Regions from separate parts of the Psychrobacillus sp. FSL K6-1267 genome, predicted to be linked through region 1. Evidence: riboswitches for the same ligand, from Rfam matches in the RefSeq annotation. Region 1 holds a riboswitch; the other holds the start of a gene.

Region 1 (11,209 bases):
ATACGCCAAATAGGAGCAATTCTTATAATATTTTTTGGTTTAGTAATACTAGGTATTATTAATTTTGACTTTCTCCTTTCAGAGAAGAGAGTTCAGTTTAAAAAGCGTCCCAAGGGACATATAGGGTCTGTGTTGATTGGTATGGGATTTGCTGCTGGATGGACTCCATGTACAGGACCAATTCTTGCTGGTGTTATTGCTTTAGGGTTTTCTGATCCTGAACGTGGAATCCTATATATGTTATTTTATGTCCTAGGTTTCTCTGTTCCATTTCTCATTATGTCGTTATTTATAGGAAAAATGAAGTTTTTACAAAAAAGAAGTGAAATGTTTATGAAATTTGGAGGAACTTTAATGGTTGTCATGGGAGTCTTACTATATTTTGATATGCTGACAAAGATTATAGAATTTTTGACTCCTTTTTTTGGAGGATTTACAGGGTTTTAAATTAAATCAAAACTTATTAGAGAGTAGGTTTTTTACTATGGAAAACAAAAAGAAAAAAAGATTTTACATGCGACTTACACTTTTGACGTTAATGGTTGGAGTAATTGTCTTTACCATATACACTAATTTAAGTAAAAGTAAAAATGAAGTTTTACAAGTAGGAGATACAGCGCCTGATTTTGTATTAATTGATATGAATGGAGAGAGACATAAATTATCTGATTACAGAGGTCAAGGGGTCTTTTTAAACTTTTGGGGAACTTGGTGTAAACCTTGTGAGAGAGAATTCCCGCTGATGGACAAACAGTATAAAAAAGTAAAAGACAACGGTCTTCAAATACTGGCAGTAAACATAGGTGAGTCCGATTTTAAAGTGCAAAAATATATTGATCGCAAAGGTTTGAGCTTCCCGGTTTTGATAGATAAAAATAAAAGTGTAATGGAGACATATAATATTAATCCTTTACCTACTACTTTTCTTGTTAACCCGGAAGGTAAAATTGAGAAAATAATCACTGGTGAGATGAGTGAGGAAAGCATAAAGCGATATATGGAGCAGATAATGCCTTCATAATATTTAGTTTCATTTGGTTATTTGGATTCTTTAGTGAGAAGGTGTAAATGGTTTGATGAATAGAATTTCGACAAAGTTAACAGCTTATTTTTTCATCGCTGTACTGATAATGGAAGCATTCCTTATTTTTTATCTCCATCAAAATATTGTACATGCAAGAATTGATGAGGAGTTCTCTTTATTATTAAAAAACGGATCAAATCATCGCGAGGTACTTCTTGAATACTACTCTGATACTACTATGAGACATATCGTATTGATGGAAAAGGGAAAGGAAAGAGAAGTCGTTATTACAAATAACAAAGGGGAAATCATAAATAGCTCATTTGAAAAAAATTTGCCTTTAGATGACTATATCCCAATAATAAAAAATCTGGATTCGAAAAAAGATGAAGTACTAGTTTCAGAGTGGAATGAATCACCTTATATTATAAGTGCACATCCCTATAAAGTGAGTAATGATCAATCTGGTTATGTTGTCATGTTTCAAAGTACATCTTCTATTAAGCAATTGGTGGACAAGCTAAACATGCATTTTGGAATTGCCGGTGGGACAAGTGTTATCCTCTTGTTTATCGTCTATACGGCATTATCTAGACTACTTACGAGACCTTTAATACGTATGAAAGAAGCTACGGAGAACTTAAGCAAAGGGGATTTTGCTGTGAGTCTTCCTTCCATCGGTAAGGATGAACTCGGGAAATTGTCAGGTTCTATTCAAAAGTTAGCGAATGACCTAGAAAGAATGAAAACGGAACGAAATGAATTTTTAGCTTCAGTTGCTCATGAACTGAAAACTCCTCTTACATATCTAATTGGATATTCTAATGTAGCAATGCGAAAAGAGATTAGTAAAGAAGAACGTGAGCAGTATCTTTTAATAATTGCAGAAGAGTCAGAAAGAATGAAAGAACTTGTAAAAAATTTATTAGATTTAGCAAAAATGGATGAGAATTCTTTTACTGTATCAAAGGAGTATTTTGATGCACAGCCGTTTTTTGACAACATCATCAAACTAGTTGGACCTTCTTTTGAGATGAAGAATATCAAACTAAGTTATGTATGTGAGGACAATTTTCAAGTACATGCCGATTCTTTGCGATTAGAGCAAATTGTATTGAATTTACTTGATAATGCATTGAAATACTCTAAAGAAAATACAAAGGTTTCATTGGATGTACGTAAAAAAGAGAAGAGGACAATCATTTCTGTTATTGATTGTGGAATAGGAATTCCCAACGATGAAATTAGTTTCATATTTGAAAAACTATACCGTATAGAAAAGTCACGTTCACGTTCGTTTGGTGGATCAGGAATTGGGCTTGCTGTTGTGAAGGAATTAGTGGAAGCGCATGGAGGAAGCATTGAGGTTCATAGTATTTTGGGAAAAGGAAGTACATTTACAGTAATAATTTAGGATTATGTAAGGATTGAATAGGAGGTTTTGAGCGTTCATGCAGAAAATTTTGTTAGTGGATGATGAGCCTAGAATGTTAGATTTAATTGAATTATTTCTTCAGCCACTTGGATTCATATGTATGAAAGAAACAAGTGGCAAGAAAGCAATAGAGATACTGCAAAATGAGAAAGTTAATCTTGTCCTTTTAGATGTCATGATGCCAGAAATGGATGGATGGGAAGCTTGTAAAAAGATAAGAAAGTTTTCTGATGTTCCTATAATTATGCTTACAGCCAGATCTGAAAAGTTAGATTTAGTAAAAGGATTAAACACTGGGGCTGACGATTATATAACAAAACCTTTTGATGAAAAAGAGTTGGTGGCAAGAGTTAATGCAATATTACGCCGGTTATCTGTGAATGAATTGGAGGAAGTGTCTATAACTTACGAAGCTTTTAGACTAAATAGGGAGACTTATTCATTACAATACCATGATGCAATCGTACAACTAACATTGAAAGAATTTTATATTATTGAAGCATTAATTACTCGCCCCAAAAAAACATATACACGCGAAGAGCTATTGAATGCTGCATGGGAATTTAGCACATATACAGACACAAGAACGGTAGACTCACATATACGCAATTTGAGAGAAAAATTGAAAGCTAATGGTTTCCCTATTGATGAATTTCTTAAGACGGTATGGGGAATCGGATATAAATGGAGCTAAGGGAGTTATATTAAAATGAAAAAATATAAATTTTTAATTGGTTTAATTGTAATATTATTTCTCCTGTCTGCATGTAACTCAAATGAAAAGGAAGGATATTTATTTAACGAAGTTAAAAATAATAAATTTGATCATATACACGGTATGGGATATATAAATGGAGGAAACGAATTTGCCATTGCAACACATTTAGGATTATATGAATATGGCAAAGAAGGATGGAAAGAAGCAAATAGTCAAAAACATGATTATATGGGCTTTCAAGCTGTACGAGAAGGATTTTTCTCAAGTGGTCACCCAGAAGAAGGAAGTGAATATAAAAATCCTCTAGGTCTTATAAAGAGCAACGATAAAGGAGCAAGTTTCGAACAATTAGCTTTTTATGGAGAGATTGATTTTCATTATCTTGCGGCTGGCTATGATTCAAATACAATTTACGTATTAAATGAAACACCCGTTAAAGAGATGGATGTAGGTTTACACTATTCTGTAGATGAAGGTGTTTCTTGGAAGAAGGTTGCTATGAATGGATTTACGTCAGATTATATTACCAATTTGTCTGCACACCCAACGTATAAGCAAACTATTGCTGCAGCAAGCAAGGATGGATTATTTATTTCGGATGATTATGGACAAAATTTTAAACGGAAGAATGATACTAATAATATCACGTATGTAACATTTAATGAGACAGGAGGTTATTATTCTAATTTTGATAATGATAAGGTATTTCTAAAATCTTTCATGATAGAGAATAGTGAGGAAACAGAAATTGAACTACCATCTGATTTAGAAATGGATCCCATTATCTTTATTGCAATAAACCCAGGGAATCTAAAAGAGATCGTAATAGCTACAAACAATAATAATATTTATGTAACAAAAGACGAAGGATTTTCTTGGGATAAACTCGCTTCAAATGGTGAGTTATCAATATAAGAAAATAGAAGGTGAATTTAGATGTACAGTTTGATGTCAAAGATAAGTCAAACAATAAGTAACCCAGTTACTGATTTCTTACACTCCTTCGAACATTTTCCGATTGTAGTCGCACTTCTACTTGGTTTAATTGGGGCGGCTGCACCTTGTCAATTAACGGGGAATTTAAGTGCTATTACCTTTTATGGAAATCGAACAATTCAAATGAAGGGGAATTGGGGAGAGATTATATCTTTTATCGTAGGGAAAATCGTTGTATTTAGTTTAATTGGATTATTGGCTTGGATATTTGGTCAATCCTTTGAGACAAAAATGACAGAGTTCTTCCCAATATTTCGTAAAGCGATTGGGCCACTTATGATGGTTACAGGTCTTGTACTTTTAGGGATTTTTAAGTTTGGCTTTATTAATAGATTAACTATGCGCATCCCATTGGTATTAAAAGAAGGGAAGTTAGGTTCTTTTCTATTAGGAGCTAGTTTTTCATTAGCATTTTGTCCTACAATGTTTATCTTATTTTTTGTTTGGTTAATGCCTACTGTTTTATCAACCTCTTATGGTTTTGTCTTACCTGCAGTATTTGGATTTGCGACGTCCTTACCGCTAATTCTTTTGTTTATATTAATTTGGTTATTTGATGCAAGGCAATTAATAATGAAAAAAAGTATGAAGCTGGGAAAAGTTATTCAGAATTTAGCAGGCATTATAATTCTTATGATAGGACTTTTTGACACAATCACTTACTGGGAAATATAAGCTTTTTGGTCAATTATTTATGGGGAAGTTCTGCATAGTTTTTTCATACTTTCAGTGTATGATTGTCTTCAACAACAAAGTTTCTTTTGTTGTGTGTAATTAATAAAGATTGAGGAGGATTATAATGAAAAGAAATTTAATAATAGGTACCATTTTGTTGGTTGTTGTAATGATTATTTCTGCTTGTGCTAGTGATGAGAAGGAAACCAATACAAACCCTAATCCTAATAATATGAACATGAATGAAAGTTCTGGCGAGAGTATGGAAGGTATGGATCATTCTAATATGGACATGTCTGGGTCTGGTGAAGTTCCTGACGGATTGAAAGTAGCTGAAAACCCAACTTTTGAAATTGGCAGTCAAGCAATTTTAGAGACTGACCATATGAGCGGCATGAAGGGTGCTGAAGCAACTATTGTAGGAGCTTATGATACATCTGTATATGTCATTTCTTATACTCCAACAACTGGTGGCAAAAGGGTGGAGAATCACAAATGGGTAATTCAAGAAGAAATAAAAAATGCCGGTGATCAACCTTTAAAACCAGGAACAGAAGTTACCATTGAAGCTGACCATATGGCTGGAATGGAAGGTGCTAATGCAGAAATTGACTCATCAGAAGCTACGACCGTATATATGGTAGATTACATTTCAACTACAGACGGGGAAGCAGTTACAAATCATAAGTGGGTAACAGAAAGTGAACTATCAGCAAAATAAACTAAAATTTTTATAACTTTCACGAAAGAGTTTATTTGAAGTTGCGGAAGAAATGTCAATATTATGATTCCACTTCTATAGGGAAAACTGCAGAACAGATACTTCTTTCTTAAAATTACTTTCTAAAAATAAAAATGGCGTTGATGCCATGCTGCTTTTTTAGGTTGTATAGACTATTATCAAAAAGACATTTAATGTATTTTGAGATTTTAAAAATTATATTTTTTTTTAATATATAATTTTATGATTTTCCAAAAAATGTATACTTTTCTTTTGTTTAATGAGATACTATGGTAATAACAATGATAAATTGTTAATGCCATAAATTGGAGTTGAACATGTTTGTGATTGCACGTAGCACGAATGGTGTTACAGAAGTGTTGAAAAATTCAAATAGCCAACTGATAAAAGTATTTTACAATCTTGAAGAGGCCGAGCAATTTGTAGCTCGGTTAAACAAAAGCATACTACCTGAGAAGCAGTGGACTGTCATAGAGGATTCATTAATGTTAAAGTTAAACGAGTAAGGAAATTTTCCTTACTTTTTTTTGTGGGTAAAAAAAGTGAGAAATTTAATACACTTAAGCTACCTGATACTATTGGACGCCTATATTTGATATAATAATATCCATTACACAAGAACGGAGATTTAAAGTGAACACACCAGTAAAAAAGAATGATCAGTTAGCGGTTTATATAGAGGATTTGACACATGATGGATCTGGCGTTGCTAAGGTCGACGGCTATCCACTATTCATACATGGTGGTCTGCCAGATGAAAAAGCGGAAGTACGTGTTTTAAAGACATTAAAGAACTATGGCTTTGCCAAATTATTAAATATTGTAGAGCCCTCCCCATTTCGCGTAGAAGCTCCATGTCCTGTATTTTATGAATGTGGCGGCTGTCAGCTCCAACATATCAATTATGAAGGTCAGTTAAAATGGAAAGAAAATATGGTTCGAAATGTCATGCAACGATTAGGCAAGATTGATGCGCCAGTATTACCTGTAAAAGGAATGGACAACCCTTGGGAATACCGTAATAAATCTCAAATTCCATTTGGTTTAGCGGATGGAAAGGTGATTGCAGGGTTTTATCAGGCGAAGTCTCACAGAATTGCAGACACTCCAACTTGTTTGATCCAATCGGATGAAGCTGATCGATTGATGAGAGCATTCAAGGAAAAGGCATTAGAGCTAGACTTAGTCCCTTACAATGAAGACACAAAAAAAGGTCAGCTGCGTCACTTAGTAGTCCGTAAAGGCAGAGCAACTGGCGAGGTGATGGTCGTTTTAGTAACAAAGCATCCTAAGCTTTCAAAGAAGGAAGCAATTATTGAACTAATTAGAGAAGCAGAACCAAAAGTCACCTCGATTATGCAAAATGTTAATTCAAGAAATACGAACGTCATCTTCGGAGACGAAACAAACCTATTGTGGGGGAAACCAACGATTGAGGATTTAATCGGAGATGTTCGATTTGAAATATCTGCTCGTTCCTTTTATCAGGTAAACCCAGAGCAGACAGAAGTATTATATAAACAGGCACTCGATTATGCTCAGCTTTCAGGAGACGAGACTGTAATTGACGCTTATTGCGGAATTGGTACAATTTCATTGTTCCTTGCGCAAAGAGCGAAGCAAGTGTTGGGTGTAGAAATTGTCCCTCAAGCGATTGAGGACGCAAAAAGAAATGCTGAGCTAAATGGCTTCACTAACACATACTTTGAAGCTGGCCCAGCAGAGGAAGTCATTCCACGGTGGTACAAGGAAGGAAAAAATGCTGATGTTCTAGTAGTGGATCCCCCGAGAAAAGGCTGCGACGAAGCACTTCTGACGACAATCATAGAGCAACGCCCAAAACGTGTAGTTTATGTCTCATGTAACCCAGCAACACTTGCACGTGATCTTCGCATTTTAGAAGATGGAGGCTATAAGACACAGGAAATTCAACCAGTGGACATGTTCCCGCAGACGACACATTGCGAAGCGGTTGCTTGGCTGGAGTTATCATAAGTTTTCACAAACGAATTCTGATTTTGGAATTCGTTTTTTTTGTTTTTCTCTTACCTAAATTAAGCCTGGAAGAAGCTCCTACTTATGATATAAATTCAATACATCTACTAGGGTCTTTGATTCATTTTTAAATTCGTACTTGAAACGTCGTGATTATTATCTTGTTTGCCGTGGTTCTTTCAGTTAAACTTAGTGTAATTAAATGAATTTGCAGGGGGACACGTTTGTGTTGAGAAGGTAAAACCTGACCCTTAGAACCTGGCTGTTAATACGGACGTAGGGAGCAAAGTACACGATTATCAATATGTACTTACTTAAGCTCCGCGTATTATTTACGTGGAGCTTTTCTTTTGCAAATACTTTAATTGCGGGGGGACACATTGTGTTGAGAAGGTTAAAACCTGACCCTTAGAACCTGACAGTTAACACTGGCGTAGGGAGCAATCATGGGTGTAGTCTACACTTTTTGGGCGTCTCTATTAGAGGCGCCTTTTTTGCACTTACGTCCACCAATTAAGGAGGACAAAAAAATGGAGTTTTGTGAAAAAGTTAGACAGGAGACGCAATTTTATTGGGAGGCTAGTTTTAACCATCCGTTTGTGCAAGGTATTGCTGATGGTAGTTTACCACTCGAAAAGTTCAAGTTTTATATGCTACAGGATGCGTATTATTTAAAGCATTACACAAAAGTCTTAGCTTTAGCAGCTGCAAAGGCAACAAATGATGAGGACATTCAGTACTTTTTAAACAGTGCGAGATTTATTCATGAAGCAGAGCTTGAGCTTCACCGTACAACTTTTCAAGACTTAAATGTAACGGCCGAAGAAATTGAAAATTTTGAGGTGGCACCAGCTACTTATAATTATGTGAGTCATATGTACAATGCAGTCCATAATGGCGATGTAGCAGAAGCATTTGCTGCTATATTACCTTGCCCTTGGCTCTATCAAGAAATTGGGCAACAGCTTAAGTATGCTCGTCCGAATATACCGCTGTATGCGCAATGGATTGCATTATATGCATCTGACGAAATGCTTCAATCGATTAATAAGCAAAAGTCGATGTTAAATCGTTTTGCGAAGGAACAGCCCATGAAACAAAAGGTTTTAAAGGCACATTTTGAAAAAAGCTGTTATTACGAGTGGATGTTTTGGGAAATGCCATGGACGATGCAAAATTGGACAAAAGGGGTGTATATGAATGAGCCTACAAAAAATTAATCTACAAAAACCTTTAGTGCATTGTATCACCAACTATGTCGTGGCCAATTTTACAGCAAATGGCTTACTAGCAATAGGAGCTTCACCTGTGATGGCCGATGCGGTTAAAGAAGCGGCGGAAATGGCATCAAAATCGAATGCGCTTTTATTAAATATCGGCACATTAAATGAACAGACAATAAAATCAATGCTTCTAGCAGGAAACAGTGCGAATGTGAAGAACATTCCTATAGTTTTTGATCCCGTCGGTGCAGGGGCAACGAATTTTCGATTAGAAACAACGATGGAAATATTACAACAACTTAAAATTAATTTAATTCGGTGTAATGTCGGAGAACTCGCGGCTATTGCAGGTGTTACTTGGCAAGCAAAAGGCGTCGATAGTGGCGTGGGTGAACTTGATGTAGCTGAGACGGCCATGCATGTTGCAAACAAATATAACTGTCTTGTGATTGTGACAGGTGAGCAAGATGTGATTACAGATGGTATCAGAATAGAATGGATCGTAGGTGGTCATGAAAAGGTAACGAAAATGACAGGAAGTGGCTGTCTATTAAGTGCCCTTTGTGCAGCAGAGCTCGCAAGCTGTGAAAATGCATTCGAAGATCTTGCGAATCTACTTCGTGATTATAAACAAGCAAGCTCAAATGCGTATTCAACGATTGGGACATTCCATATGAATTTTCTAAATCAACTTGAATATTTAGCGGAGGGACACCAATGATTACATTAACGATAGCGGGTTCAGATAGTGGAGGCGGAGCAGGCATTCAGGCAGATATTAAAACGTTTCAAGAGCTTGGTGTATTTGGTACAAGTGTTATCACTGCCTTAACCGCCCAAAATACGTTAGGTGTACATGGCATTTTTCCAACAACAGTACAATTTGTAGAAGCACAATTGAAGGCGGTCCTTGAAGATTTTAATGTGACAGCGATTAAAACAGGCATGTTATTTAATTCAGAGATTATTGAGTGTGTCGCTGCTACACTTAAAAATAGAGACTTACCTCTTATCGTTGACCCTGTGATGATTGCGAAGGGCGGCGCCAGCTTGCTTCAACAAGAGTCTATACAAGCTCTTAAAAATAAGCTGCTACCCATTGCAACTGTTTGCACACCAAATATACCAGAAGCCGAGGTCATAAGTGGTCGCTCCATTCATACGGAACAAGAACTATTTCTAGCTGCTCAAGATATTATCTCCCTTGGGGTACAATGTGTGGTTATGAAAGGTGGACATTTAGCTGGTGACAAAGCGATTGATGCGGTGTTTATAAAAGGGGAGGTTCCTTTTGTCTTAGAAACGAATCGATTTGAAACTAAACATACGCACGGAACAGGCTGTACATTTTCAGCAGCATTAACAGCAGAAATAGCAAAAGGAAAATCTTTGCAAGAAGCCGTTTTGGAAGCGAAAAAATTTGTCCATTTAGCGATTAGCAATCCATTAAATATTGGGCATGGTTTTGGTCCAACGAATCATTTTGCCTATCGTCAGCTTGAGGGGAAGTGTGATGTTGTATGTCACTAAATCTCGATAAATATTTTATTATGGGTACGATTAATTGTAGGCGTGATCCTTTAGTGGTGTTAGAAGCAGCATTACAAGCCGGTATTACGATGTTTCAATTAAGAGAAAAGGGTGAAAATGCACTTACTGGGGATTCCTATGTACAATTTGCACGTAAATGCCAAAATTTATGTCACGCTTACAAAGTGCCATTTCTAATAAATGACGATGTAGAGCTAGCCTTAAAGCTTAATGCTGATGGGATTCATGTTGGTCAGGATGATTTAAATATTGAAATGTTTCGTAAGCGTGCAGAAAATAAAATCATCGGTGTTTCTGTGCATACGATGGAGGAACTGGAAAAGGCGATTGCAAATGGTGCAGATTATGTTGGGATTGGACCCATTTTTGAAACATCATCAAAAAAAGATGCCGAACCACCAGCAGGGGTTGCATTTTTAAAGAAAGCAAGAACTGACTATCCGAATGTCCCCATTGTAGCAATTGGTGGTATTTCACCAACAAACAGTAGCATCGTACGTGAAGCTGGGGCTAATGGTGTTGCAGTTATTTCTGCCATTAGTCTTAGTGAAGATATTTGGAAGACTGTTAGAGAAATTTAAAGTGAATTTTCGTAGTTAATACAAATATAATTTGTTATAAAATCTATAACTTCATTAATCATTATACGCATTGAAGTATGAAGATGAATATGAAAACTACCTTTAACTATAGCAAGTCCTAGCTAATTGCTTAAACCACCAGCATCAAAGTATTGCCACATATTGCGAAGCAGTAGCGTGGTTGGAATTAGTTTAAAGTAATTAAGCAGACGGTTTAGTAGTGCGATAATGCATTTCTAAACCGTCTGTTTTATATTTATCCTATTTTT
Region 2 (11,209 bases), 3.2 Mb from region 1:
TTTGTCTCCGGCTGTCTTTGTCCCTATACTAGAGGAAAATTCGAAGATGGAAATGGTTACGGACTGGATTGTAGAACAGGCTTGTAAACAAATGTACCAATGGAAGAAAGAAAATATTTCACTAGGAAAAGTAGCGATTAATATACCTGGACATTATGTTACCTCTTCAGCTCTACTAAAACGTTTGATAAGTATTACAAGTAGTTATGAAATCTGTCCAAATGAAATAGAGTTAGAAATTACGGAAACTAGCTTTGTAAGTAATATTGAAGAAGCAATGCGGGCGGTAGGAGTATTTAGGGAGAAAGGTTTCTCTGTTGCCCTGGATGACTTTGGAACAGGGGTATCCTCACTTTCTTATTTAAAGCAAATACCAATCTCTACCTTAAAGATTGACAAAACATTTATTGAGGAAGTTCCAAATTCTCATAAAGATTCTTTAATAGTACAGGCTATTATTGCACTAGGAACGTCACTCGGACTAGAAATAGTCTTTGAAGGAGTGGAAACAAAAGAACAGGTAGGATTTTTAAGGGCATCCTGCGAAAATCCTATTTTACAAGGTTATTATTTTGCTAAACCTATGCGAGCAGAAGAACTATTTCATTGGCAAGAGAATATAAAACAAAAGTTTGCTGATAAAATATGATTGTATTTAAAGGAAGAGAGTGTCACCCAAGTCTGGTGTCACTCTCTTTGTTTTTACACTAACCAAAAATTACTGAAACAACTGATTAATAATAAACCAATAAACAAGAATGCTAACATGAAATCATTCTTTTCAATAGTAACCTTATGATAAAAAACCCTTCTTGGTTCTCCTGTGAAACCCCTTGCTTCCATAGCAAATGCAACTTTCTCCGCTTTACGAACAGCTCCAGCGAGCATGGGGATTAGTACGCGCCGTAAACCTATTATTCTCTTGAAAATATTTGATTGGTCATCCAATCCCCTAAGTTTCTGTACCTGTTGAACTAGTATAAATTCATCCTTTAAGAGGGGTAGAAATTGATAACCAACCATAATTCCGTAAGCAATTTTTGGAGATAGTTTTAACTGCTGCATTAGGCTACGTATAAATATAATTGGATCGGTAGTTAAAGCAAATAACAAGCTTAGGCTAGAAAAAGCTAAAACGCGAAAGCTTAGGGACAAGGCGTGATTCAGTTGACTCATAGTTATTTCAACAGAACCGATAGACCAAAGAACAGGACCAGTCCTACTGTCTGCAAATAAAAGAGTAGTCCAAAGATAGCCAAATGCTGCTATAAAAAATGGTAGCATCAGTAAGCCCCATTTTCTCCAGGATATATGGCTTAAAAAGATTTGCACCACAATAATACTTAACCAAAAAATAAGTGGAGTCCATGGATTGAAAAAAAACGCAAGTGTCAGCATGCAAATCATTACTATCACAAACTTAACAGACGGATTCATCCTATGTAGGCTAGTGTGCATAGAGAGCACCTCGTCTAGGTGAGAGTAATTGATGTTCTAGCAGTAAATCTTCTTTACCCCAAAAGCTGTCAGAGTGATATTTTCCTGTAATTGCTCCGTCTTTCATTAGTAAAATGGTGTCTGCAACCTTATAAGCAAACTCCATATCATGTGTAACAATTAGGAAGGTAGTACCTGCCTTAGAACGATTATCAATTACTTTAAACAGTTCGGCTAAAGTAGCGGAGTCCTGGCCAGAAGTAGGCTCATCCATCAGTATCACTTCACGATTCTGACAAAGCATAATGGCTATAGCTAGGCGCCTTTTTTGCCCATGACTGATTGAAAAAGGATGTGCATCTGAAACAGTAGATAAATTCAGTCGCTCCAACATTTCCTCCGTATTTTGAACACCACCGAAAGAAACCTCTTCCTTCACTTGCCCTGTAATAAACAAAAATTCTGGTGATTGAGGTACATAGCCTAACATGCTAGGCTTTACTTTGCCATTAGAGGGTACAATACCTGAAAGAGCCTTCAATAATGTAGATTTCCCACTGCCATTTGGTCCAGCTAGCACTGCGATTTCTCCTTTATTTAAAGAGAATGAAGTTGGCTGTAAAAAATGCTTTGTACTAATATTTTCCACATGCAGAGACTTTTCTGCTTGAACCATGCTCTTCCTTTTGGTATAGCTTTCATACGGAATTCTATCTTCCTTTAACTTAATTGTTCGATGAAAGAAGTTGTCCCATAGGTCGAGTCTATGCTCAATCGCTAAGATGGTTATACTCGATTTTTGCTGAAGTAAGTCCAACCATTCAATATATTGTTTTGCGGTATACGGGTCCAGATGGGTGATAGGCTCATCTAACAATAATATTTCTGGCTCCATAATCATTGCACAAGCAGTGGCAACCCTTTGCTTCATACCTCCAGAAAGCGATTGAATGATGGAATGTCGATAATCCGTTAACCTAGTTAACTCCAATACTTCAGAAATCTTCGTCTCCATTTCTTCCCGTGCGACGAGTAAATTCTCTAAAGTAAAAGCAAGCTCTTCCTCTACAGTTGGCATACAAAATTGTGCATCGGGATCTTGAAATACTGTTGCGATACGATGATTGACCTCGCCAGGTCGATAGGAATCATTTTCTTTACCAAAAAGTTCTATTCTACCGGACACTATGCCATCGCAATTTTCTGGATAGAGACGATTGCACAAATAAAGTAAAGTGCTCTTTCCACAGCCGCTTGGTCCGGTTATGACGACACGCTCTCCTTTTTCGATAGACATAGAAAAGTTTGATAGAACAGCAGTATCCTTGTCTGGATAAGAAAAGGTGACATCTTCAAAATGGATAACTTTAGGCACGAATATCACCTTTTTTTGAACGCGAAATAGCATATCCTCTTAACGAACCAGTGGCAAGCAAGCCGTCAGCTACAGCTTTTCCACCTAAACCAGCAATGAGAGTTCCACTAAAAATACGAACAACTAGCATGAAAACTACATATCCAGTGGTATAAACGGCAAATCCTCCTAAGAAATAGCCATACACAAAGCTAAAAACTGCGGATCCTGCTCCCGCAAGCATTAAAACCCAAAGGTCAAACCGTTTGTAACGTGTAGCGGCGAATACAGCCTCGGCACCTAGACCTTGTATGACACCAGAAAGGATAAGACGTGGCCCGACGGCATTACCTAAAAGTACCTCTATTGCTGCTGCGATAGTTTCCGAGATAACCGCCGCCCCAGGTTTCCGAATGATGTACATACAGATAATTGAAACGATAAACCAAACACCAAAAATCCACTCATATGCGATTGGTCCGACGAAGCCAGACCAAATGTTTCCTACATGAAGGAAGAGTAAATAAACAATCCCAAACACTACTGCAAAGACCGACATTAAAACAATTTCTTTTAGCTTCCATGATTTAAGCATGGAGGTCATCTCCGTGAGAAGGGCTATTAATGCTCATCGATAAAGTCATCACTAAATGCTTGTGCTCTTCTGATCTAGCTCTGCTGAAGGCTGCCTCATAATAAGCAAACACGTCATGGATATCCCCATGAATCCCGCTAGCATAATGCATAGATTCATTGAATACACCCTTCACTTTAGCGTGCTCAATCTCTCTGTAGATCACATCCATATAGTTAGGATTGTTCATAGGGTATAAAGCAAATTGAGAAGAAACATATTGGTTTGTTTCATCCTTATTTGTCACTTCATCTCCCTTGTCTAAATAAACGTCAGCAGTGGTGTCGCCAGGACAACCCGCTGAAAATGTTCCAGAAAGAGCTACATGTACCCCTGTTTTGGCAGCATTCAGAGTAATAGATTTTGCCACATTAAATACATGAACTTGTTTTCCTCTGATAACGGTTGAGACATCATCCGTATGCATCCACACATTGGATACATCTGTATTCTGTAGTGCACCTTTAATAATACTTACAAATTCATTGCTCATCGGATGTAGGGAAAAACGAAACCCTACAATTGGGCTTAAACCACATTCCATCCTAAAAACCTCCCTCAATTTTTTCATAAAAAAAAGCTACATCCGTGAAGATGCAGCCACTAACCCTTATGAAAAAAGGAAAGTCACCGCACTTCCTCACGCAGGTATTATCCTGATCGAGTAATAAGGGATCGGAGCTAAAAAGCTCTCATCACAGCCAAAGTGGGCACCCCTAGTGCAGAAACGGTATGTAGTTTTACAGTTGTGTATAAATTTACACAATTTGTTTTCTTTATGTGCCCACAGTATAGCGTATAAAAATATAATTGTAAATATGGTTGAATTCTTTTCTCTAATCGTCCATGCTTAAATTATCAGAAAACATAAGGGGGAAACTAAATGGACAAAATTTTTATTACTCGAAAATTACCGGAGGAAATTGTACAGCCATTAAGAGAAAAATTTGAGGTGAATATGTGGCACAGCGAGGAAACTCCAATGGATTATGAAGATATAAAAAAGGAGGCAAAGGACGTCCATGCCCTGTGGACGGTTCTCTCTGATAAAGTGGACCGGGAACTTATAGAAAGTTTACCGAATTTAAAAATTATCAGTAATCTAGCGGTTGGCTTCAATAATATTGATGTGGAAGCAGCGAAAGAAAAAGGGGTTATGGTAACAAATACTCCTGGTGTATTAACTGAGACAACTGCAGACCTAACCTTTGCGTTGTTATTGGCTACTGCTCGTCGTATTACCGAAGCAGAACAGGATATTCGTGCAGGTAAATGGAAATCATGGACACCGATGCAACTGACGGGAATGGACGTTTTTGGAGCTACGTTAGGAATCATAGGCATGGGAAGAATCGGTGAAGCGGTAGCAAGACGTGCGAAGGGTTTTAATATGAAAGTCTTATATCATAATAGAACAAGAAAATTAGAGGCAGAGCAACAAAATAACTTTACATATGTGGAGCTAGAAACATTATTGCAAGAATCTGATTTTGTTGTAATATTGACACCTCTAACTCCAGAAACTAAAAGGATGATTGGAAAAAAAGAGTTAGGATTGATGAAGGAAACCTCTGCTCTTATTAATGTTGCACGTGGCGGAATCGTAGATGAGCAATCCCTTTATGATGCCCTCCTAAATAAAAGAATATGGGCCGCTGGACTAGATGTTTTTGAGACGGAGCCTGTTCCTTTAGATCATCCACTCTTAACCTTGCCTAATGTTACAGTCCTCCCCCATATCGGCAGTGCAAGTATTCATACGAGACTTGCTATGATGCAAATAAATGCTAAAGCAATTGAAAATGTTTTAGAGGGACAAGAACCTGACAATCGAGTTGTTTAAAGGAAAAAATTATAATCTAGGCTGCCATGAATCCAGTATTCATGGCATTTTTTATGAGGTAAGAAAGGTGTAAGTATGCGACGGGGATGGCTTATCGCTCACCCAACAGAAAGTGTCCACCTGAAATCAAGCTTACTATCCTATGTCCTAATCTAGTAGAAAGCAAGTGAGCATGCACTTTTCAATTAAAACTATACAAAAGCACTATCTATCAAATACTTGATAAAAATTACTGTTTTTAAACGAGAATATTGTACAATATTTACCTATTTATCTAATCGTATTGGTCTACTAAATTAATGCTAAATATTCAGATTAAAATAAAAAATTAACAACTATCTCTTTAAGTAATTTGCAATATACAAATTTGTTTAGTAGTATTAGTAGTTATAAATTAGGCGTCCTTTAATTTCAGTATTAGGAAGTTTAATTGTTTTGAAATTTTAGCAGTTATTTTATAGGTATTGAAGGAGGAACGATCGAACGTCTAATTTAAAAATTGAATGAAAAGAGGTAGTCAGACTAATGAAAAAAATTATGTTATTTTTTTCACTTTGCATGCTTTTAGTACTTACAGCTTGTGGTAACGAGACAAGCAAAGACAGTATTGAGGTGATTAAGTTTGCTGATGCAGGATGGGATAGTATACGCCTACACAACAGCATTGCTCAAACTATCATCGAAGAAGGTTATGGTTATGAAACCGAGGTAACAAGTGGAACAACAGCAGCTACGATGCAATCACTTGAAAAGGGCGACATAAATGTCTATATGGAAGTATGGACCGATAACATTAAAGATGTCTACGAAAAAGCAATTGAAAGTGGAAATATCATGAAGGTAGCTACTAATTTCGCTGATAACGCGCAAGGATTATATGTTCCAACTTACGTGATAGAGGGAGATGCAGAACGAGGAATTGAACCAATCGCTCCAGATTTAAAGACAGTTCAAGACTTAGAGAAGTATCCAGAAATTTTCCAAGATCCCGAAGATAGCAGTAAAGGCCGAGTGGTCGGAGCTCCATCTAGTTGGGTAGTAAGTGAGTATTTGGGGACGAAACTTGAAACATATGGCCTTGACGAACAATATAACTATCTAGCACCCGGCTCTGATTCTGCAATTGTTGCAGATTTAGCAGGAGCATATAAAAAAGGGGAGCCTTGGGTAGGATATTATTGGTCACCAACGTGGGTAACAGCTAGCTACGATTTAACTCTATTAGAAGACGCACCTTACGACGAAGCAAAATGGAATGAATCAAAAGGAACTGAGTTTCCACCAAATGATGTAGTTATTGCAGTTCATAAGGATTTACCAACACAAGCTAAGGACGTAGTAGACTTTTTAAGTAAATATGAAACTAGTAACGATTTAACGGAAAGTGCATTAGACTATATGCAGGAAAATGATGTTGAAGCAGATGAAGCCGCTATTTGGTGGATGAAAGAGTATGAAGATATTTGGACAGCTTGGGTGTCCGAAGAAGTGGCTGAAAAGGTAAAAGCTTCTTTGAAATAATTCATTACTTAATCTAACTAAAGAAAGGTGGTTGTGGCTGTACTTTTACAGTCCCATTCTATGACAGAATTTCCAAACGTACGATTTCCAATAGGGGATGTAGTAGAGAAATTCGTGGATTTTCTTGCCATGAATTTTGATGCATTCTTTGATTTTATCTTTATCATCTCGTCTTCCATGATTAAAGGTCTTGAGGCGGGTCTACTAGCAATTCCTTGGTGGTTATTTATTGTTATCATCTTTTTAATTGGATGGTTTTTTAATAATCTATATGGAGGACTGCTATATGCAGCATTTATCTTCTTAATTGGATCCTTTGATTTGTGGCCAGAAACAATGACCACCATTTCCATCGTTTTAATCTCCGTAATTTTGTCTCTTGTTATAGGAATACCACTAGGAGTTGGAATGGCTTTTAGTAAATCAATGTCCAGAATCATGCGTCCGATATTAGACGCGATGCAGACAATGCCAAGCTTTGTCTACTTAATACCAGTAATTTTCTTCTTTCCGCTCGGAAATGTACCAGCAGTTATTGCAACAATCATTTATGCATTACCACCAGTAATCCGTTTAACAGAATTAGGTATCCGAAGTGTAGATAAAGAGATTGTAGAATCTGCACAATCATTCGGCTCCTCTTCCTCTCAAATGCTCATGAAAGTACAACTACCACAAGCCTTACCTACAATTATGGCAGGTATAAATCAAACAACAATGATGGCGCTAGCAATGGCGGTTGTTGGTTCTATGGTTGGTGCGCAGGGACTTGGAGAACGAGTACTCTTTGCAATTAACCGAATAGACATCTCACTAGGTTTTGAAGCTGGGATCAGTATTGTTTTCCTAGCGATTATCATCGACCGCGTTACCGGAGGAATTGCGAATCGCCTTCAGAAACATAGGAGGGATGCCGCATGACAGTAAAATTAAAATTAGAAAACGTATCGAAGATTTTTGGGTCTCGACCTAAAAAAATTATTCCGATGGTAGAGAAGGGTGTACCAAAGGAAGAGATATTAGCTAAAACAGGGCATACGGTCGGAGTGTACAATGCATCAATGGAAATCATGGAGGGAGAGACCTTCGTGATTATGGGGTTATCAGGAAGTGGTAAGTCTACCCTAATTCGTTGTTTAAATTTATTGAATAGACCTACTTCTGGCGCTATATACGTCGATGGAGAAAATGTCGTGGATTACAATAAGACACAGTTAAAATACTATCGTCAAAAGAAAATAGCTATGGTATTCCAGCATTTTGGGCTGTTTAGCCATCGTACGGTATTAGAAAATATTGAGTATGGTTTAGAGATAAGAGGAATGTCTAAGAACGAGCGCCAGGAAATTGCTCAGAAACATTTAGAAACAGTTGGTCTTAAAGGTTATGAAAACCAATATCCAGATGAACTTTCTGGAGGTATGCGCCAGCGAGTAGGCATCGCCAGAGCACTTGCTAACGATCCAGATATACTATTAATGGATGAGCCCTTCAGTGCACTTGACCCATTAATCCGTAGAGAAATGCAGCTAGAGCTTCTTGATATCCAAAATCGCCTTCAAAAGACAATAATCTTCATCACACATGATGTCAACGAGGCTTTTAAAATTGGGGACCGTGTTGCGGTTATGAAAAACGGAAAAGTTGAGCAAATTGGCACTCCAGAAGAGATTCTGGAAAATCCGGCAAGTAGCTATATATCAGAGTTTATACGAGATATTGATCGCACTAAAATTCTTCAAGCAGAGCATATTATGTCTAAGCCCAACGGATTAGTATCATTAAAGGATGGACTAAATGTTGCAATCCAGGTGATGAGAGAGAATGGGAACTCGAGTGCTTTTGTGGTAGACAGAAAGCGTCAGTTGCAAGGTATCATTACCATTGACCAGGCTATCGAGGGCATGAAGCAGAAGAAATCCTTACAAGAAACAATGTCAAAGGATGTGAATACAGTCCATCCTGAAGAATATGTACAAGACTTGATTCAGCAAGTCCTCGATTCTAAGTATCCTCTTGTTGTAACAGACGAGGAAGGAACGATGAAAGGAATGATTTTACGCGTTCACGTTTTGGCAAGCTTAATAAGTGATCCTGTAGAGGAGCCTGAACAAAAAGCGTAAGTTGGAGAGCCCAAAAACGATTAATTCGTCTTTGGGCTTTTCTATGAATTGAATTAAAAACGTTTAATTTTTTCAAAAATGTTCACAGGTTATCTATTGTAAAATTGGATTTTTTTAACTAAACTAAAGCTAGTAAGAGATGATTTGTGAACTACTAAAACAATAATGTAAGCGCATTCAATCAAACCGAGGAGGTAGTTGGAATGAGACTTCAAGACAAAGTAGCGGTAGTAACAGGTGCGGGTTCAGGTATGGGAAAGGCGATTGCAGTTCTCTATGCTAAAGAGGGGGCTAAGGTCGCTGTTTCGGATTTAAACGAAGAGACGGCGAAGGCTACGGTCGACGAGATTAAAGCAAATGGTGGAGAGGCAATAGCCATAACTGCGAATGTTGCAAAGGAAGAGGATATTCAAAATCTGATTGATACGACGGTAAATACGTATGGTACTGTTGATATTTTAGTGAACAACGCAGGTATAATGGACAACTTTGAGCCTGCTGGGGATATCGAAGATAGCAACTGGGAAAGAATATTTTCAGTTAATACTACGAGTGTCATGCGTTCCACACGTAAGGTATTACCAATCTTCTTAGATAAGCAAAAGGGAGTTATTATCAATGTAGCCTCTGTTGGTGGACTGCAAGGATCTAGAGCTGGCGGTGCTTATACTGCTTCTAAGCATGCAGTGGTGGGGTTCACTAAAAATACTGGATATATGTATGCGGACCAAGGCATTCGCTGTAATGCAATCGCACCGGGTGGGGTAGAAACTAACATAAATAATTCTATGACGAGTGTGAGTGAAAAAGGAATGGGGCGTATTCGATTAGGAATGGGCAACAATCCAAGAATGGGTAAATCAGAAGAGATAGCAACTGTAGCATTATTTCTTGCTTCTGACGATTCAAGCTTTGTTAATGGAACTGTCATAACAGCAGATGCAGGCTGGCTTTCCTATTAAATAACTTCAGAAAACCCTTCTCCATTATGGAGGAACTGCCTCAGTCGTAGCATATGAGGGACATAAGCATTTGATGGACTATACTGCTACTAAAGCTGCTAATGTAGGGTTTACTCGGGCACTTGCAAATAACCTAGTAAGCCAAGGGATTAGAGTCAATGCAATTGCTCCGGGAAAAATTTGGACACCACTGATCCCAGCTAGCTTTTCTGCAGATGAGGTCACACAAGCTGGCAATCCTATGGAGCGGCAGGGTCAACCATTTGAGCTAGCACCTACTTTTGTTTATTTAGCTTCAGATGATTCTCGGTTTGTAACTGGCCAAACACTTCACGTAAACGGCGGGCAAGTAACTTCTTCCTAAAAGCAACAATTTAACTCTTCTAAGGCCAACTCACTCGTGATTTGGTCTTATTTATGAGTGGTTCTTCAAAGAAGGTTCTTAAAATGAATGAATATCTAAAATTCATGTTTCCAATCAATTAAATACTAAATTTTCCTGTATTGAGTTTATCAGCCATGTTTTTAGGCTATATAGATAAAATGAATGTCGAATTTTGTTATTAAACACAAAGTGTTACGTACATTAATCTTTTAAAGGAGGTCTAGTATGTTAAAAAAAGTACTATTTTTAGCTGCACTTAGTTTACTACTTGCAGCCTGCTCAGATGAAGAGACAACAGTGAAGAAAGATAACGATGTTGAGGGAAGTGAGAAAGAAGTTGTTGAAGATGAGGAGTTCTCACTTGAGGTAACAGATGAAGAATGGCTAGCATTATCTAACCAAAGCAAATGGTGGGAGGAAAATGAACTAACTGAGCCAGAATTTGGACAAGCAGTAATTGTTCAATTTGACGAGGATACTATTCCAGAAGTCGTTATTCCTTATACGCAAGCTAAAGAGGAACCCCAAGGCCTACTAATAGGGAAGTATAATGAGACTGAGGAAAAGTGGGCAATCTCACAAAACATACCTATCGAAAACAATATGAAAATAGAAATATTAAACGATAAAATAACATTTAATAATGGATCTGAGCTACTCATCACACAAGAAAGTGACGATAAAAATAAAACACTAGCAACTTATAAATACTCTAAAACAGATGAACAAGTAATTGCTGAGCACAGAATTGCCGTAGATGTGGACCAAGCTATCGAAATCGATACAGAGGGTAACACAATTAGCTATTTTGTTAAAGGAGAAGAGAAACAAGAGACATTAGAGGAGTAACCTTACAGGCGTAGACAAAGATTATGTTTGAGCTGCTTCCATTTATAAGCAAAGAAAATGCTCTGAGGTCTTAAAGGACTTTAGAGCAATTTTTGACACAA

The links. A riboswitch is a leader RNA that binds a small molecule or an ion and turns the genes downstream of it on or off. The one in region 1 is predicted to bind thiamine pyrophosphate.
Region 2: it holds a riboswitch for thiamine pyrophosphate, as region 1 does, so the genes downstream of both, MHB55_RS01210 (YkoF family thiamine/hydroxymethylpyrimidine-binding protein) here and tenA (thiaminase II) in region 1, are expected to answer to the same signal.

The regions. Positions count from the first base shown of each region.
Region 1 covers NZ_JBBOOR010000001.1:3,419,480-3,430,688, reverse strand. The annotation lists gene MHB55_RS17670 (cytochrome c biogenesis CcdA family protein) at 1-447, shown strand, start outside; gene resA (thiol-disulfide oxidoreductase ResA) at 485-1,021, shown strand; gene MHB55_RS17660 (sensor histidine kinase) at 1,077-2,438, shown strand; gene MHB55_RS17655 (response regulator transcription factor) at 2,476-3,153, shown strand; gene MHB55_RS17650 (F510_1955 family glycosylhydrolase) at 3,169-4,092, shown strand; gene MHB55_RS17645 (urease accessory protein UreH domain-containing protein) at 4,114-4,848, shown strand; gene MHB55_RS17640 (YdhK family protein) at 4,973-5,569, shown strand; gene MHB55_RS17635 (hypothetical protein) at 5,908-6,096, shown strand; gene rlmD (23S rRNA (uracil(1939)-C(5))-methyltransferase RlmD) at 6,224-7,585, shown strand; TPP riboswitch at 7,788-7,885, shown strand; TPP riboswitch at 7,945-8,042, shown strand; gene tenA (thiaminase II) at 8,116-8,805, shown strand; gene thiM (hydroxyethylthiazole kinase) at 8,786-9,529, shown strand; gene thiD (bifunctional hydroxymethylpyrimidine kinase/phosphomethylpyrimidine kinase) at 9,526-10,338, shown strand; gene thiE (thiamine phosphate synthase) at 10,329-10,940, shown strand.
Region 2 covers NZ_JBBOOR010000001.1:228,560-239,768, forward strand. The annotation lists gene MHB55_RS01190 (bifunctional diguanylate cyclase/phosphodiesterase) at 1-649, shown strand, start outside; gene MHB55_RS01195 (energy-coupling factor transporter transmembrane component T family protein) at 703-1,458, opposite strand; gene MHB55_RS01200 (ABC transporter ATP-binding protein) at 1,448-2,812, opposite strand; gene MHB55_RS01205 (ECF transporter S component) at 2,805-3,386, opposite strand; gene MHB55_RS01210 (YkoF family thiamine/hydroxymethylpyrimidine-binding protein) at 3,379-3,969, opposite strand; TPP riboswitch at 4,046-4,153, opposite strand; gene MHB55_RS01215 (2-hydroxyacid dehydrogenase) at 4,309-5,268, shown strand; gene MHB55_RS01220 (ABC transporter substrate-binding protein) at 5,794-6,789, shown strand; gene MHB55_RS01225 (ABC transporter permease) at 6,823-7,710, shown strand; gene MHB55_RS01230 (quaternary amine ABC transporter ATP-binding protein) at 7,707-8,912, shown strand; gene MHB55_RS01235 (SDR family oxidoreductase) at 9,116-9,874, shown strand; partial or broken gene MHB55_RS01240 (SDR family oxidoreductase) at 9,909-10,238, shown strand; gene MHB55_RS01245 (hypothetical protein) at 10,485-11,108, shown strand.